2 regions of the Xanthomonas rydalmerensis genome follow, and region 1 is predicted to be linked to the other one. Evidence: riboswitches for the same ligand, from Rfam matches in the RefSeq annotation. Region 1 holds a riboswitch; the other holds the start of a gene.

Region 1 (7,375 bases):
TGCACATCGCCGCCGACCTGGCTGCGCAGGCCGGCTTCCACTGCCTGCGGGTTATGGCGGATGCCGGACTGGCTTTCGCGCAATGCGCGCGACACGCTGTCCAGGTCGTTGCCCAGGCATGAAGTGATGCCCATCCCGGTAATTGCCACGCGCCGCATCAGAATGCCTCCGTCGAAGTGAACAGGCCCACGCGCATGTCCTTGGCGGTATAGATCTCGCGCCCATCCACCGACATGCGGCCATCGGCCACCGCCATCACCAGCTTGCGGTTGATCACCCGGCTGATGTCGATCTCGTAGACCACCTGCCTGGCGGTGGGCAGCACCTGGCCGGTGAACTTCACCTCGCCCACGCCCAGCGCACGGCCACGGCCGGGTGCGCCCAGCCAGGTCAGGAAGAAGCCGGTCAACTGCCACATCGCATCCAGGCCCAGGCAGCCGGGCATCACCGGGTCGCCGATGAAATGGCAGCCGAAGAACCACAGGTCCGGGCGGATATCCAGTTCGGCGCGGATCACGCCCTTGCCGTGCGCGCCGCCGGTCTCGTCGATGGCGACGATGCGGTCGAACATCAGCATCGGGTCGTTGGGCAGGCGCCCGGCGTCGGCGCCGAACAGCTCGCCGCGTGCGCTGGCGAGCAATTGCTCGCGAGAATAGGAGGACAGACGACTCATGAGCGGAACATTCCCAGGCGAGACAGTCGAGGCGCGCAAGAGTGCATGAGCCTTGCGCGTTCAATCAAACGTTTTATCCGTACGCACGCGTAGTGTCGGCATCTGCGGCGGCGCGCGCACTGCGCCGGATCAAGGCGCGCATTCTCAGCCCGTGCGCAGTGCGGGGCTTATCATGCGCGCACCGTTCGCAGGCGTAGGGTATGGGGTCGATGCGCAAGATCATTCACGTCGACATGGATGCGTTCTACGCGTCCGTGGAGCAGCGTGACGATCCGGCGCTGCGCGGCAAGCCGGTGGTGGTGGCCTGGCGCGGCATGCGCTCGGTGGTGTGCGCCGCCTCCTACGAGGCGCGCGTGTTCGGCGTGCGCTCGGCGATGCCGGCGCTGCGCGCCGAGCGGCTGTGCCCGGACGCGATCTTCGTGCCGCCGGATTTCGCTCGTTACAAGGCGGTGTCACGGCAGGTGCGCGAGATCTTCCAGCGCCACACCGACATGATCGAGCCGCTGTCGCTGGACGAGGCCTACCTGGACGTCACGGCGCCCAAGGGCGAATTGCGCACGGCCACCGAGATCGCCCAGACCATCCGCGCGCAGATCCGCGAGGAAACGGCGCTGACCGCCTCGGCCGGGATCGCGCCGAACAAGTTCCTGGCCAAGATCGCCTCGGACTGGCGCAAGCCCGACGGCCAGTTCGTGATCCGTCCGCATCGCGTGGACGCGTTCCTGACGCCGTTGCCGGTGAACAAGGTGCCCGGCGTGGGCAAGGTGATGGAGGCCAAGCTGGCGGAACTGGGCATCGCCACCGTCGGCGACCTGCGCGCGCGCAGCGAGGCCGAGCTGGAAGCGCGTTTCGGCAGCTTCGGCCTGCGCCTGTACCAGCGCGCGCGCGGTATCGATGAACGTCCGGTGGAGTCGGACCAGCCGGTGCAGTCGATTTCCTCCGAGGACACCTTCGCCGAAGACCTGGCGCTGGACGCACTGGAGCCGGCGATCCGGCAACTGGCCGAGAAGACCTGGAACGCCACCCGCCGCACCGAACGCATCGCGCGCACGGTGGTGCTGAAGCTGAAGACCGCGCAGTTCCGCATCCTCACCCGCAGCTTCACTCCGGAGCAGCCGCCGGATTCGCTGCAGGCCTTGATCGACATCGCCCTCGCGCTGCGCGAGCGCGTGGACCTGCCGACGTCCACGCGTTATCGCCTGGTCGGCGTGGGCCTGTCCGGCTTCCACGAACGCGAGCCGGGACAGGCGCAGGGGCGCTTGTTCGGTTGAGGTGGTCGCGCGCGGGGGGCTTATCGTGTTGTGCCTGGCGTGTGGATTGAAACGGATTGTTGTAGCCGTCGAGGATGCCGAGTTGGCAGCCGCACCTTCACCGGTGCAGAGGTCGAAATAGGAACGGCTGCACCATAGGCAGCGTCTGTCGCAGTCCTGCCCTTGAGTGTGCGTGGATTGAAACACGATCCGGGACAGCCACGACAGGCGCCAGCTCCAGTCGCACGGCTACCGGCGTGGATTGAAAGCCAAGGGAGACGCGAGCGAACAGGAAACGTGGCCTTCGCCTCTTCCGCGTCGGGACTGAAGTCCCTCCCACAGGGGCATGCTGCAAGGATTGGAACACCGACTTCATCGTCTGGTCATGCTGATCGGCCTTGTCGCGACCGCATACCAGCCTTGCCCCACCTACAATGCGCACTTCCCCCTCCCGCATTGGCACGAGATGACGTTCCCCTACGCATTGGTGGTGTTCGACCTGGACGGCACCCTGGTCGACAGCGGCGCCGACATCGCCGAGGCGTTGAACCGCACGCTGGCCGACTTCGGCCTGCCGCGCGTGCCGGAGGCGACCGTGCTCGGCTGGATCGGCGAGGGCGTGCGCAAGCTGGTCGAGATCGCCTGGCGGCATGCCGGCGACGCCACGCCACTCGAGACGGTGATGCCGACCTTCATGCGTCACTACGCCGAATGCCTGTTGCGCAGTCCGCGGCTGTATCCCGGCGCGGCCGAGACGCTGACGCAACTGCACGCGGACGGGGTGACGCTGGCGCTGTGCACCAACAAGCCGTCGGCGATGGTGCCGCCGCTGCTGCGCCATCTGGGCGTGGCCGATCTGTTCTCTGCGGTGCTGGGCGGCGACAGCCTGCCCGAACGCAAGCCCAGTCCGGTGCCGCTGCTGCACCTGGCACAGCAGTTCGCGAAACCGCCGGCGCGCTGCCTGATGGTCGGCGATTCGGGGACCGACCTGCAGGCCGGGCAGGCCGCCGGCATGCCGGTGGCGCTGGTGCGCTACGGCTATCCGCGCGATCTGGATCTGGTCACCGCCGATGTGGTGCTGCTGATGGACGACCTGCGCGAGCTGCTGCAACTGCGTTGATACGACGGCGGTTCAAGCACCGCGGAGCAGCGCAAAGATCGGGATGCGGTTGAACGGCTTCAGCCGCGACAGGCTTTCCCGGCAAGGCCCGTCGCGGCTGAAGCCGCTCCCACAACCCATGACGCATTACGCCCCTCTCCCCCCGGGAGAGGGGTTGGGGTGAGGGTACGGGCGCGTAGCGGGCGCCGAACTGTGAGGTTCGTGCCGCGATGCATGAGCACGAGGGCGGGTGTTTGCGTTCGACAGCCAGCGGCCCTTATCGCGAGCGACCAACTGCGCGATGCATCGCGCATGCCTGCGTTGAGAATGCGCGCATCTACATCCGACGTGGTCGCACATGCGGAGCGGCTTCAGCCGCGACGGGAGTTCGCGGGAAAGCCTGTCGCGGCTAAAGCCGCTCCTACAAAAAAGACGCGCGTGTTTTCCGTGCGGGCTGCCCCGCGCCACGCCCGCCGGCGCAGCGCGGGGCGCCGACTCAGCGCGCCGCCGGCGCGTAGCGCAGGGTCAGCGCGTACTCGCGGCCCGGCTGGTTGTACCAGTTGATGGTCTGGTAGTCGCGGTCGAACACGTTGCTGGCCTTGGCCTGCAGCGTCCAGTCCGGGGTGAACGCGTATTCCGCGCGCAGGTCGACGGTGCCGTAGCCGGCCAGGCGTACGCGGTTGGCCGCGTCGTCGAAGCGGTGGCCGCTGCCGAACACGGTGACGCCGAGCTTGACCGGGCCGATGCCGCGATCCACGTCCAGGCGCGCGGTGTTCTGCGCGCGACGCGCCAGCCAGTTGTCGCGGTTGCCGCCATCGCTGCGGTTGCGCGGGTCGGTGTGGCTCAGCTGCGCCGACAGTTCCCAGCCGGCCAGCAGCGCATAGCCGGTCAGTTCGGCGCCGCGGATGCGCGCCTCGTCCACGTTGACCGGCAGGAAGCTGATCGCGTCGTAGGAGATCAGGTCCTTGACCCGGGTCTCGTAGGCGTTGAAGGTCCAGTTCCAGCTGTCGGCGTACTGCGCCACGCCCAGGTTGCCGCTCTTGGAACGCTCCGGCTTCAACTCCGGATTGCCGGCGAACGGGTAGTACAGGTCGTTGAAGGTCGGCGCCTTGAAGCCGGTGCCGACGCTGGCGGTGAGCTTGAGGCCATGCGCCAGCGCCAGGCCCCAGCCGAGGCTGCCGGTGGTGTGTTCGCCGAACTGCTCGTTGTCGTCGCTGCGCACGCTGGCCTGCACCTGCTGCGCGCCGAAACGGCCCTGGTACTCGGCGAACACGCCGGTGTTGTCGCGGCTGTCGACGTCGAAAGCGGTGGTGCTGGTGACGTGCTCGCGCTGCCAGTCGCTGCCGACGCTGAGCAGGTGGCCTTCGGCGAGGGTGATGTCGCCCTGCAGCGCGGCGGTGTCGCGGCGGCTGTCGAAGGTGCTGACGAAGCTGCGGGTGCGCGCGCCGGGGGCACGGTAGTAGCTGTCGGCGTCGTCGACGTTGCGACCGAACTGCGCGGCCAGGTGCAGGCGATCGGACGGGGTCCAGTCGAGCTTGCCGCCGAACACCTGCTGGGTGTTGTCGGCCTCGTTGCCGGCGAACAGCGGATCGCCGTCGTACTCGTTGCGGCTGTCGATGTTCAGCGCCTGGCCTTCGATGCGCAGCGTGTCGGTCAGCGCGTAGCCGCCGCGCGCGCTCAGCGAGACGTTGCGGTAGCCGTCGCGGTCGGGCTGGTCGACGAAGCAGCCCGCGAACAGCGTGGCCGAGCCGTTGCAGGCATTGATGCCGTCGGTCTTCTGGTAGCCGCCCTGCACGGCCAGCCAGCCGCGCTCGCCGCGGTTGCTGAAGCCGGCGCCGGCCTCGCGCAGGCCGTGGCTGCCGCCGCCCAGGCTCAGGTTCTGCTGGAAGCCCTGACCGCCGCGGCGGGTGAAGATCTGGATGACGCCGCCGATCGCGTCGGAGCCGTACAGGCTCGACCGCGGGCCACGCACGATCTCGATGCGCTCGATCTGGCTCAGCGGCAGGTCCTGGAACGCGGCCAGGCCGGCGCTGGCCGAGCCGATGCGCACGCCGTCCACCAGCACCAGCACGTGGTCCGATTCGCTGCCGCGCAGGCTCAGCGTGGTCAGCTTGCCCAGGCCGCCCTGGTTGGAGATGCCGATGCCGGCGCGGCCCTGCAGCAGCTGCGCCAGCGACGTGGCCTGGCTGCGCTCGATCTCCGCGCGGTCGATGACCTGCGCCGGGACCACGCTGTCCTCCACCGAGATCTGAGTGCGGGTGGCGGTGACCAGGACCTGGTCGAGATCGGTGGCGGCGTCGGCGGCGTGGGCCAGCGCGGGCAGGGACAGGGCGGACGCGATCGCGACCGAAAGCAGGCGGGACGACATGGGTGGCAACTCCGGCGCGCGGCTGCGCGCTGTGACGGCGAGGGAGTCGCGAACGGAAGGTGCAAGCGGACGGCGCCGAACGCGGCGCGGCACGCCGCGACGCCCTCCGCATCGCAACCAGTGAGCTGCAAGGCCGGTCTCCGGGCTGGCGATCTGGGAGGCGGGCCTCCCGGCTGCGACGCCTTCCCATGCCGTGGCACAGTGGCGAAAGTCGTCAGCGCGGATCGCTTACCGTTGCGGGGGCAGCGCCGGCCTTGTCGCAAGACGCACCGGCTTCCCGTTTCAACCCGCTGGCCGGAGCCGGTGGGTCACCTTGAAGCGGCGCGATTGTACGCGATCGCCGCTGGCTGCGCGGGGTAGGGCATGCCCATCCATCCCGGGGGTGCGGCTTTGGGTCTGGCAAGCGCGCCACCGGTGGTGCGCGGCGCAGCGCCGACGGGCAGTCAGGTCGGGCCGCGCGGCGCAGGCGACATGCCGGCCAGACCTCGCCCGAAGGGCTGTGATCGCGTGCGTCCGTGGTCGCGTTGTCGCTCGGGCGCGGACTCACGTCCACGTTCTGCGTTGTCACAGGCATGCGCAATCAAGGCGCGGCATGCTTGGGGATGCGGCAACGCCCTAGTCGGCGTGGGTGCCGTGGCTGTCGTCGTCGCCGTGATGGTCGCCCACCGGCGTGTCGTGCGCCTCGTGCGCGTAGGCGCCGTCGGCAGCGTCGTCGCCGCGCGTGTCGTCGCGGTCGAAATGGGTGGTCGCCACCGGCCCGGCCACCGGCAGGCCGCGCTGCGCCGGCAGCGCCGCCGTCGCGGTCTCTAGCTCGCCCAGCAACTGCGCGCGCCGCGCCTCGGACAGTTCCTGCCAGTGACAGCCGCTGAGCGCGCCTTCCAGCGAATACAGCAGGTTGAGGCTGGGCTTGAAGCCGGCGCGCTTGACCTTGACGAAGGCGCCGACCGCGCCGGCCGCCTCCAGGTCCTGCTGCGTGCGCACGCCGACCTGGCGCAGCCAGGCCGCGCTCTTGGGGCCGATGTTGCGCAGCTTGGCCGTGCTCATCGCAGGCTGTCGACGAAGACCTGGGCGATCGCTTCCAGGCCGCGCTGGTCGTCGGCGTCGAAGCGGGCCAGGTCCGGGCTGTCCAGGTCGAACACGCCGACCAATGCACTGCCGCGCAGCAGCGGCACCACCAGTTCCGAGCGCGAGGCGGAATCGCAGGCAATGTGTCCGGGGAACGCCTCCACGTCGTCGATGCGCTGGGTCTGGCCGCTGCTGGCGGCCGCGCCGCACACGCCCTTGTGCAGCGGAATGCGCACGCAGGCGGGCAGGCCCTGGAACGGGCCGACCACCAGTTCCTTGCCGTCGTAGAGATAGAAACCGACCCAGTTCAGCCGCGGCAGCGCGTGGTACACCAGCGCCGCCAGGTTGGCGGCATTGGCGATGCGGTCGGGCTCCCCGGCGACCAGGGCACGGGCCTGGTCGAGCAACTGGGCGTACTGTTCCGGCTTGCTGCCGGTGAGCGAGGACGAGGCGAACATCGCGCGAGTCTAGCAGCGCGCTGCGTCCGCCGGCACCGCGGCGGCTGACGCGCGCGACGCGCCCGGCTATCCTGCGCGCCGCCGCGCGTCCCGCCGGCCAACCGACAGGGTTTTCGCATGGCTGTTCCCGCCTTCTACGTCACCGGCACCGATACCGGCATCGGCAAGACCATCGCCAGCACCGCGCTGCTGCATGCCTTGCGCGCGCGTGGCCAGCGCGCGGTGGGCATGAAGCCGGTCGCCAGCGGCTGCAGCCGCGACGCCGACGGCTGGCGCAACGAGGACGCGCTTGCCCTGCAGGACGCGAGCGCGCCGCGGCCGGCCTACGCCGATCTCAATCCCTACGCGTTGCCGCTGCCGCTGGCGCCGGAATTGGCCGCCGCCGATGCCGGCGTGCAACTGGAACTGGTGCCGATCGCCGCCGCCTTCGAACGCCTGCGCGCGCAGGCCGACGTGGTGGTG
Region 2 (7,375 bases), 430 kb from region 1:
TGATCACGCTGCGGCTGACCGAGGCCGGCAACCGTGTCACCCTGTACAAGGTGCTCGGCGGCGGCGCCGATGCGCAGAGCCGCGAGGCCGTGGCGGATGCGGCGCGTTAGCGTATTCCCCGCACCACCGTAGGAGCGGCTCCAGCCGCGAAGGCATGACCTACAACGCCCGTCGCGGCTGAAGCCGCTCCTACAAAAAGCCGCACGCCGAGCGAATTGCACCAGCGGCGGCTTCGGCACTGGGGAAAGATCGGCGCTGCACCAGGCTGACATGCCCGGGCAGCGCTTTACCAATCCCCAATCCCGACTCCCTAATCCCGGCCCCTCAACGCGCCGCGTTGGCGTTCATGGTCGCGTTGCGGCTGGCGTCCAGGTACTGCGCCGGATCGCGCATGCCGGTGGTGTGGCATTCGCCGGTGGTGTGGCCGCGATTGACGCCGCCGGGCAGCTGGCCGTTGACCTGTTCCACGGTGCCGTCCTCCGGATCGCTCAGCACCAGGTCCGAGGCCGCATTGCAGTAGTCGTTGGTGTACCAGTTGGTCTTGGCGAAGGAGGTGGTGTAGTAGTTCACCAGCGCCCGCGCCGAGTTGGGGATGCCGGCCAGCCAGGCCTTGGCGCCGTCATAGGTCAGGTCGTTGTTGGTGCCGCAGCCCACACCGAACCACGAGCCCACCGTGGCCAGGATGCCGGCCAGGTTGGTGCCCTGGTACGGGGTTCCCACCGACTGCATCACCCGCCCGCCGCTGGCGTTGTCCAGCCCGCTCCAGTAGTACACGTACAGATGCAGCGCGGCCATGCCGCCCTGGCTGTGCGCCACCGTGCCGAACGAGTTCCACTGGCTGCCGAACTGCGCCAGGCGCTGCGCGAACTGGTCGTTGCTGCGGTTCTGGTTGACGTCCAGGAACGCGGAGGCGTTGGTGAACTGCGCCACCGGCCACACGCCGCCCGAGCAGTAGCCGTGCACCAGCACCAGGCGCTTGCCGGTGGCCTGCGCCTGCATGTCGGTGGTGGCGGCGCTCAACTGCGCCGGGCGCTCGCCCATGCGCATGCTCTCGTCGATCGCGCCGGTGCTGCGCGCCACGCTGCTGCGGCGCAACGCCGGCAGGGTCAGTGGCAACGTCGCGCGCGTGGCCAGCGGCACGAAGTTGTCCGGATCCTCCACGCGCAGGTTGCGCAGGGTGAACGGTGCACGCGCGCCGGCGCGGGCGATCCAGCGTTCGTCCACGCTCAGCGGCAGGCGTCCATCCTGCGGCGCGATCATGCCGCCGAGCCAGGCCACCGGCACCGCGCTGCCGTCGCGGCCGGTGCCCCACAGTTCGCCGAGCACGCGGTAGTGCGCCGGCGCCTGGCCGCCGCCGATGCGTACCGGGATCGGCAGGGTGAGGCGGGTGCCGGGCTGGGCGCTGGCGGCGACCGCATCGGCGTTGATGCGCAAGGTGGTGTCCAGCACCGGCAGCACGTGCTCGCTGGTGCGCACGAAGGGCTGGCCGCCGGCGTCGTGGCCGTGCACCACCACCTGCGCGATATAGGTGCCGGTGGCGGTCGCCGGGAAGTCGCCGGCATACACGCCGTCGCCCGCGGCGCCGTCGCCGTGGCGGCCGTCGTCGGCCATCGGCCATTGGCTGACGGAGCCGTCCGGCGCGATCACCCGCAACTGGGCGGTGTCGATGCGGCCGCTGCCGGCGCTGCGCGCCAGCGACACGCTGCCCTGCGCATCGATGCCGCCGAGCAGGGCGGTCAGGCCGATGCGCTGCCCGCGCTGCAGTTGCGCGCGGTCGCTGGGATAGGACGCCAGTTGCGTGCGCGCATCGCCTTCCATCAGCACATAACCGCGCTGCGCCGTGCTGTTGCTGTCGGCCTGCAGGGTCAGGGTCCACTCACCGTTAGCGGCTGTGTCCACGCGGTACTCGCGGGCTGGCAGTGCGGCGCCGCCGGCGCCCAGTTGGGTGGCCTTGGCGCTGGGCGCGAGCATCGGCGTCGCGGCGGCGGTGCCGGCGCGCGCACTGGCCGTGGCCGGCGCGCTCAGGCGCGGCTGCCAATCGTGTTCGCCGGACAGCACCACGAAGCGCAGCTTGCCGTTCTCCACCGGCAGTGTGGTGTGCCATTGCGCCGGCCCACTGCTGCGTGCGGCGGAGAACTCCACCGGCAGCAACGCGCTCTTGGACAGGATCGCCGCTTCCGCCGGGGCGGGCGCGCGCATCTGCGCGAACTCCTCCGGCGGGCCGGCCAGTTGTTTGGGAATCAGTTCGGCCGCGTGCAGCGCGGCGGTGGGGATGATGAGATACAGGACGCAGACGGCGGACAGTTTCGACAGCTTCGGCATGACGCGCTCTCCCTGGCGGTGCTGAGTAGCAGACGCACCTGCCGGACCTCGCGGCGCGGTGCGCCGCCGGCAGCACGTCGGCGAGGACGCAGCGCCCCCTCGCCACGCGTTCGCCTCCGGTTATAGCCAGCGCACATTGCCGGACAAAGACGCAATGCAGCAATGCGCACCGAACTGGGATGCCGGACATGCCTGGAGCACAACGATGCCCGGCGCACGTGGCGCCGGGCATCGCCGGTCACGCTGCCTGCGCCTGCTGACTGCGCAATTGCCGCGCCGCGGCGACCATCGCTTCCAGGGCGCTACGCGTTTCCGCCCAGCCACGGGTCTTCAGCCCGCAATCCGGGTTGACCCACAGTTGCTGCGGATCCAGCACCGCCCGCGCCTTCTCCAGCAACTCCACCATCTCCTGCGTGCTCGGCACGCGTGGCGAATGGATGTCGTACACGCCGGGCCCGATCGCGTTCGGATAGCGGAAGCGCACGAAGGCATCGAGCAGTTCCATGCGCGAGCGCGAGGTCTCGATCGAGATCACGTCCGCGTCCATCGCCGCCACCGCCTCGATGATGTCGTTGAACTCCGAGTAGCACATGTGGGTGTGGATCTGCGTGGCGTCGCGCACGCCGGCCGCGGCGATGCGGAAGCACTGCACCGCCCAGTCCAGGTACGCCTGCCAGTCGGCGCGGCGCAGCGGCAGGCCTTCGCGGATCGCCGGCTCGTCGATCTGGATCACGCCGATGCCGGCCGCCTCCAGGTCGCGCACCTCATCGCGCAGCGCCAGCGCGATCTGCCGGCAGGTCTGCGCGCGCTCCTGGTCGTCGCGCACGAACGACCACTGCAGCACCGTCACCGGCCCGGTCAGCATGCCCTTCATCGGCCGCTCGGTCAGCGACTGCGCGTACTGGGTCCAGCGCAGCGTCATCGGCGCCGGACGCTGCACGTCGCCGTAGATGATCGGCGGCTTCACGCAGCGCGAGCCGTAGCTCTGCACCCAGCCGTGCCGGGTGAAGGCGAAGCCGTCGAGTTGCTCGCCGAAGTACTCGACCATGTCGTTGCGCTCGAACTCGCCGTGCACCAGCACATCCAGGCCCAGTTGCTCCTGCGCGCGCACGCAGCGTTCGGTCTCGGCAGCCAGGAACGCGTCGTACGCGGCATCGTCGAGCTTGCCGGCCTTGTGCTGCGCGCGCGCCTGCCGCACCTGCTCGGTCTGCGGGAACGAGCCGATCGTGGTGGTCGGATACAGCGGCAGCCGCAACGCGGCCTGCTGCGCCTGGCGGCGCTGCGCATAAGGCGACTGCCGGCGGCCGGCATCGTCGGTCAGTGCGTCTACCCGTCGCGCCACCTCGGCGCGGTGCACGCGGGCGGAGGCACGGCGGCTGGCCAACGCATCGCGCGCTGCATCCAGTCCCGCCTGCGCCTGCGGCTGATCGTCCAGCGCATCGGCCAGGGTGCGCAGTTCCTGCAGCTTCTGCCTGGCGAAGGCCAGCCAGCCGACCAGTTCACGGTCCAGCTTGGTCTCCTGCTGCAGATCCACCGGCACATGCAGCAGCGAGCACGACGGCGCCAGCCACAACCGCTCGCGGCCGACATGGCCGGCCGCGTAACGGGCCAGGGTGAGCGCGTTGTCCAGCGGCGTGCGCCACACGTTGCGGCCGTTGACCAGGCCGGCCGAGAGTACGCGACCGGCTGGCAAGGCTTGCAGCACCGCGTCCAGTTGCGCCACGCCGCGCACCAGATCCACGTGCACGCCGTCCACCGGCAGCGCCATCGCCAGCTCCAGGTTGTCGCCCAGCTCGCCGAAATAGCTGGTCAGCAGCAGCTTCGGCCGCGGCGCCTGCGCCAGGACGTCGTAGGCGCGGCGATAGGCGGCGCGCGCGGCGTCGTCCAGGTCCAGCACCAGCGCCGGCTCGTCGAGCTGCACCCAGCCGGCACCGGCCGCATGCAGGCGCTGCAGCAGGTCGGCGTACACCGGCAGCAGACTGTCCAGCAGTGCCCAGCGGTCGCTGCCGTCCACCGTCTTGGACAGCGCCAGGAAGGTCACCGGCCCGATCAGCACCGGCCGGGTCTGGATGCCCTGCGCCTTGGCTTCCAGGAACTCCACCACCGGCTTGTCGCCGCGCAGGCGGAAGTGCTGGCGCCGCGCCAGCTCCGGCACCAGGTAGTGGTAGTTGGTGTCGAACCACTTGGTCATTTCCAGCGCGTGCAGGTCCAGGCCGTTTTCTTGGGTGCCGCGCGCCATCGCGAAGTAGCCGGCCAGCGGATCGGCATCGGCCAGCGCGCGGTAGCGCTGCGGGATCGCATCGAACAGGAACGCGGTGTCGAGCATCGCGTCGTACAGGCTGAAGTCGTTGCTGGGTGGCACGTCCACCCCGGCCTCGCGTTGCAGCTGCCAGTGGCGCAGGCGCAGGTCGCGTGCGGTGTCCTGCAGTTGCGCGCTATCGATGTCGCGGCGCCAGTAGCGTTCCAGCGCCTGCTTGAGCTCGCGCCGCGCACCGATGCGCGGGAAGCCTAGGTTGGTCACGATCGTCATGTTGCGTTTCCTCATTGCGTTCAAGGGCATTGAGGAACGAAGGAACCGCGCGCCGCGCGTCCCGTTCGCACGGACCGCCCGCCACGCCAGCGACCTTCGCCCCCGCGGGCGAACCGGTACCGCGCGGGCAGGCGGACGACGCGGCGCGGCGCAAGGCCGGGTCGCGGTCCGGCCGCCTCCCCGCGGAGGCGCCAGGTCGAATCGGAGGACGCACGGTCCTCCGGCCGGGGCCGGTATTCGGGCTGATGGACACGCGCACCGTGCCGGCTGCGCACCTACTGTCCGTCGCTTCCCAGGCCGGCATGCGCTGGCCCAGTGCCATTGACGGAGGTCGTTTCCATTCACCGCTGCGGGGCAGCTCCGGAATGGGCAGGCGCTTGCGGCGCCGGCCGTCACCGGATTCCCGTTTAAATCCATCCCTTCATCCGAATGAAGAGATGAATACCTTCGGCGAGCGCACGATAGGCCGGATGCGGTGGCGGGTCAAGCGCCAGTGCGTTTTTGTCGGTAGGTCCCGGCAACGTTCATGGCGAACGTGTAAGCTATTGATCCCTAAGTCAATGACTGGCGCTGCGGCGGATAGCCGGCGGCGCCCGCCCGTCGTGCCGATGACGCTTCCGCTCCCCACCGCCGATCTCCCCGCGCGTTACGCCGCCTCGCTGCGCCTGTCCGTGGCCCCGATGATGGACTGGACCGACCGCCACTGCCGGGTGTTCCACCGGTTGCTCGCGCCGTCGGCGCGGCTGTACACCGAGATGGTGCACGCCAATGCGGTGGTGCTGGGCGATCGTGCGCGGTTGCTGGATTTCGATGCGTCCGAGCATCCGCTGGCGCTGCAGCTCGGCGGCAGCGAGCCGGCGCTGCTGGCGCAGGCGGCGCGGATCGGCCAGGACTGGGGCTACGACGAGATCAACCTCAATTGCGGTTGCCCGTCCGACCGGGTGCAGGCCGGGCGCTTCGGTGCCTGCCTGATGCGCGAGCCGACGCTGGTCGCCGAGTGTGTGGCGGCGATGGTCGCGGCGGTGGACATCCCGGTGACGGTGAAATGCCGGCTGGGCGTGGACCAGGACGACGACTATGCGGTGTTCCTGGCCTTCGTCGACCAGGTCGCCGCGGCTGGTTGCGGACTGTTCGTGGTGCATGCGCGCAATGCCTGGCTGCAGGGCCTGTCGCCGAAGGAGAACCGCGAAGTGCCGCCGCTACGCTACGACTGGGCGCATCGGCTCAAGCGCGAGCGGCCGCAGTTGCAGGTGGTGCTCAATGGCGGCCTGGCCGCGGTGGAGACGGCGCAGGCGCAGTTGCAGGCGGTGGACGGGGTGATGCTGGGCCGCGCGGCCTATCACGACCCCTACGTCCTGCATCGGCTGGACGCGGCCCTGACCGGCGCCGCGCCGCGCCCGCGCGCGGAGTTGCTGCGTGCGCTGCGTCCCTACGTCGAGGCACGCCTGGCCGAGGGCCTGGCGCTCAAGCACATCACCCGGCACCTGCTCGGCCTGTTCCACGGGCAGCCCGGCGGCCGCGCCTTCCGCCAGGTGCTCAGCGAAGGCGCGCACCGGCCGGGCGCGGACTGGGCGCTGCTGGAGCGGGCGTTGGCGGTCACCGATGAAGCGACACGCGCGGCGGCCTGATCGGCGGGAGCCAATCGGAACGCAGTGGAGGCGCCATTGCCTTGCTCGTCGCTGGTCGACCTCGTCTCTTCTCTAGAGTGTAGGACAACGTCGCGAATCGGTCGGCGACGGGTCCGCATCCCACTTTCCTCCTTTCGTTCAGGGATTCCGTTCAGGTATGGCCGGCTAGTCTCTGCGTTCCCGGAGACGCTGCGAAGCACCTGCCGCAGGGCCTCTCCAGACCCCTGGCGCGGCCCTTGCATCGACTCTTCATAGGTTCATTTGACTGAATGTCGCCCGTGGCGGCCGGAAAAGTTCAGACCGGATTCACCCCGAAAAATCAAGAATTTGCCTCGATTTCTCGAGGTCGTCTTCGTTTCCACGAGGTGTCGCGCTTCACAAGTTTTGAACGTTTCCGATCAGTCCGTTAGGATGCCCGTCGTGACTTCTCCTGCTTCCCGCCACTACCGCTTTGCCGCCGTCTTCGCGCTCGCGCTGGCGTCGGTCGCGGCTGGGCATGGCCGTGCGCAGCAGCCGCCCATGCCGGGCGCGATGGCGCCGCCGGAGCGCGACGCGGGACGCAGCCGTGACTATGCCGGCAGTTCCCTGTCCGATGCGGTGCGCCGGGTGCAGCGGTCCACCGGCGGTCAGATCCTCGGCGCCGAGCGCGTGCCGTTCGACGGACGCGACATCAACCGCGTCAAGTACATGGACGGCCGTGGGCGGGTACGCTACATGGACGATCCGCAGCCTGGCCGTGCGGCACCGCCGCGGGCGCCGCGGTCGGGCGAGCCTCCCGAGCCACCACGCGACGATCACCCGTGAGTCCGGATAGTTCGGTTCAGGTTCCACACACCGCCCCGGCCACCGGCCACCTGTAAGTTACTAGGGAGAGTTCATGCGTATCCTTCTGGTC

What was found. A riboswitch is a leader RNA that binds a small molecule or an ion and turns the genes downstream of it on or off. The one in region 1 is predicted to bind cobalamin.
Region 2: it holds a riboswitch for cobalamin, as region 1 does, so the genes downstream of both, metE (5-methyltetrahydropteroyltriglutamate--homocysteine S-methyltransferase) here and btuB (TonB-dependent vitamin B12 receptor) in region 1, are expected to answer to the same signal.

Annotation. Positions count from the first base shown of each region.
Region 1 covers NZ_CP126170.1:4,327,366-4,334,740, reverse strand. Annotated here, with positions in the region: gene fabB (beta-ketoacyl-ACP synthase I) at 1-158, opposite strand, end outside; gene fabA (3-hydroxyacyl-[acyl-carrier-protein] dehydratase FabA) at 158-673, opposite strand; gene dinB (DNA polymerase IV) at 883-1,944, shown strand; gene gph (phosphoglycolate phosphatase) at 2,390-3,043, shown strand; gene btuB (TonB-dependent vitamin B12 receptor) at 3,519-5,390, opposite strand; cobalamin riboswitch at 5,505-5,721, opposite strand; gene QN245_RS18350 (TfoX/Sxy family protein) at 6,006-6,434, opposite strand; gene QN245_RS18345 (GAF domain-containing protein) at 6,431-6,913, opposite strand; gene bioD (dethiobiotin synthase) at 7,031-7,375, shown strand, end outside.
Region 2 covers NZ_CP126170.1:4,753,768-4,761,142, reverse strand. Annotated here, with positions in the region: gene QN245_RS20390 (efflux transporter outer membrane subunit) at 1-110, shown strand, start outside; gene QN245_RS20385 (choice-of-anchor X domain-containing protein) at 325-2,322, opposite strand; gene metE (5-methyltetrahydropteroyltriglutamate--homocysteine S-methyltransferase) at 2,561-4,852, opposite strand; cobalamin riboswitch at 5,064-5,317, opposite strand; gene dusA (tRNA dihydrouridine(20/20a) synthase DusA) at 5,461-6,480, shown strand; gene QN245_RS20370 (hypothetical protein) at 6,901-7,284, shown strand; gene QN245_RS20365 (response regulator transcription factor) at 7,358-7,375, shown strand, end outside.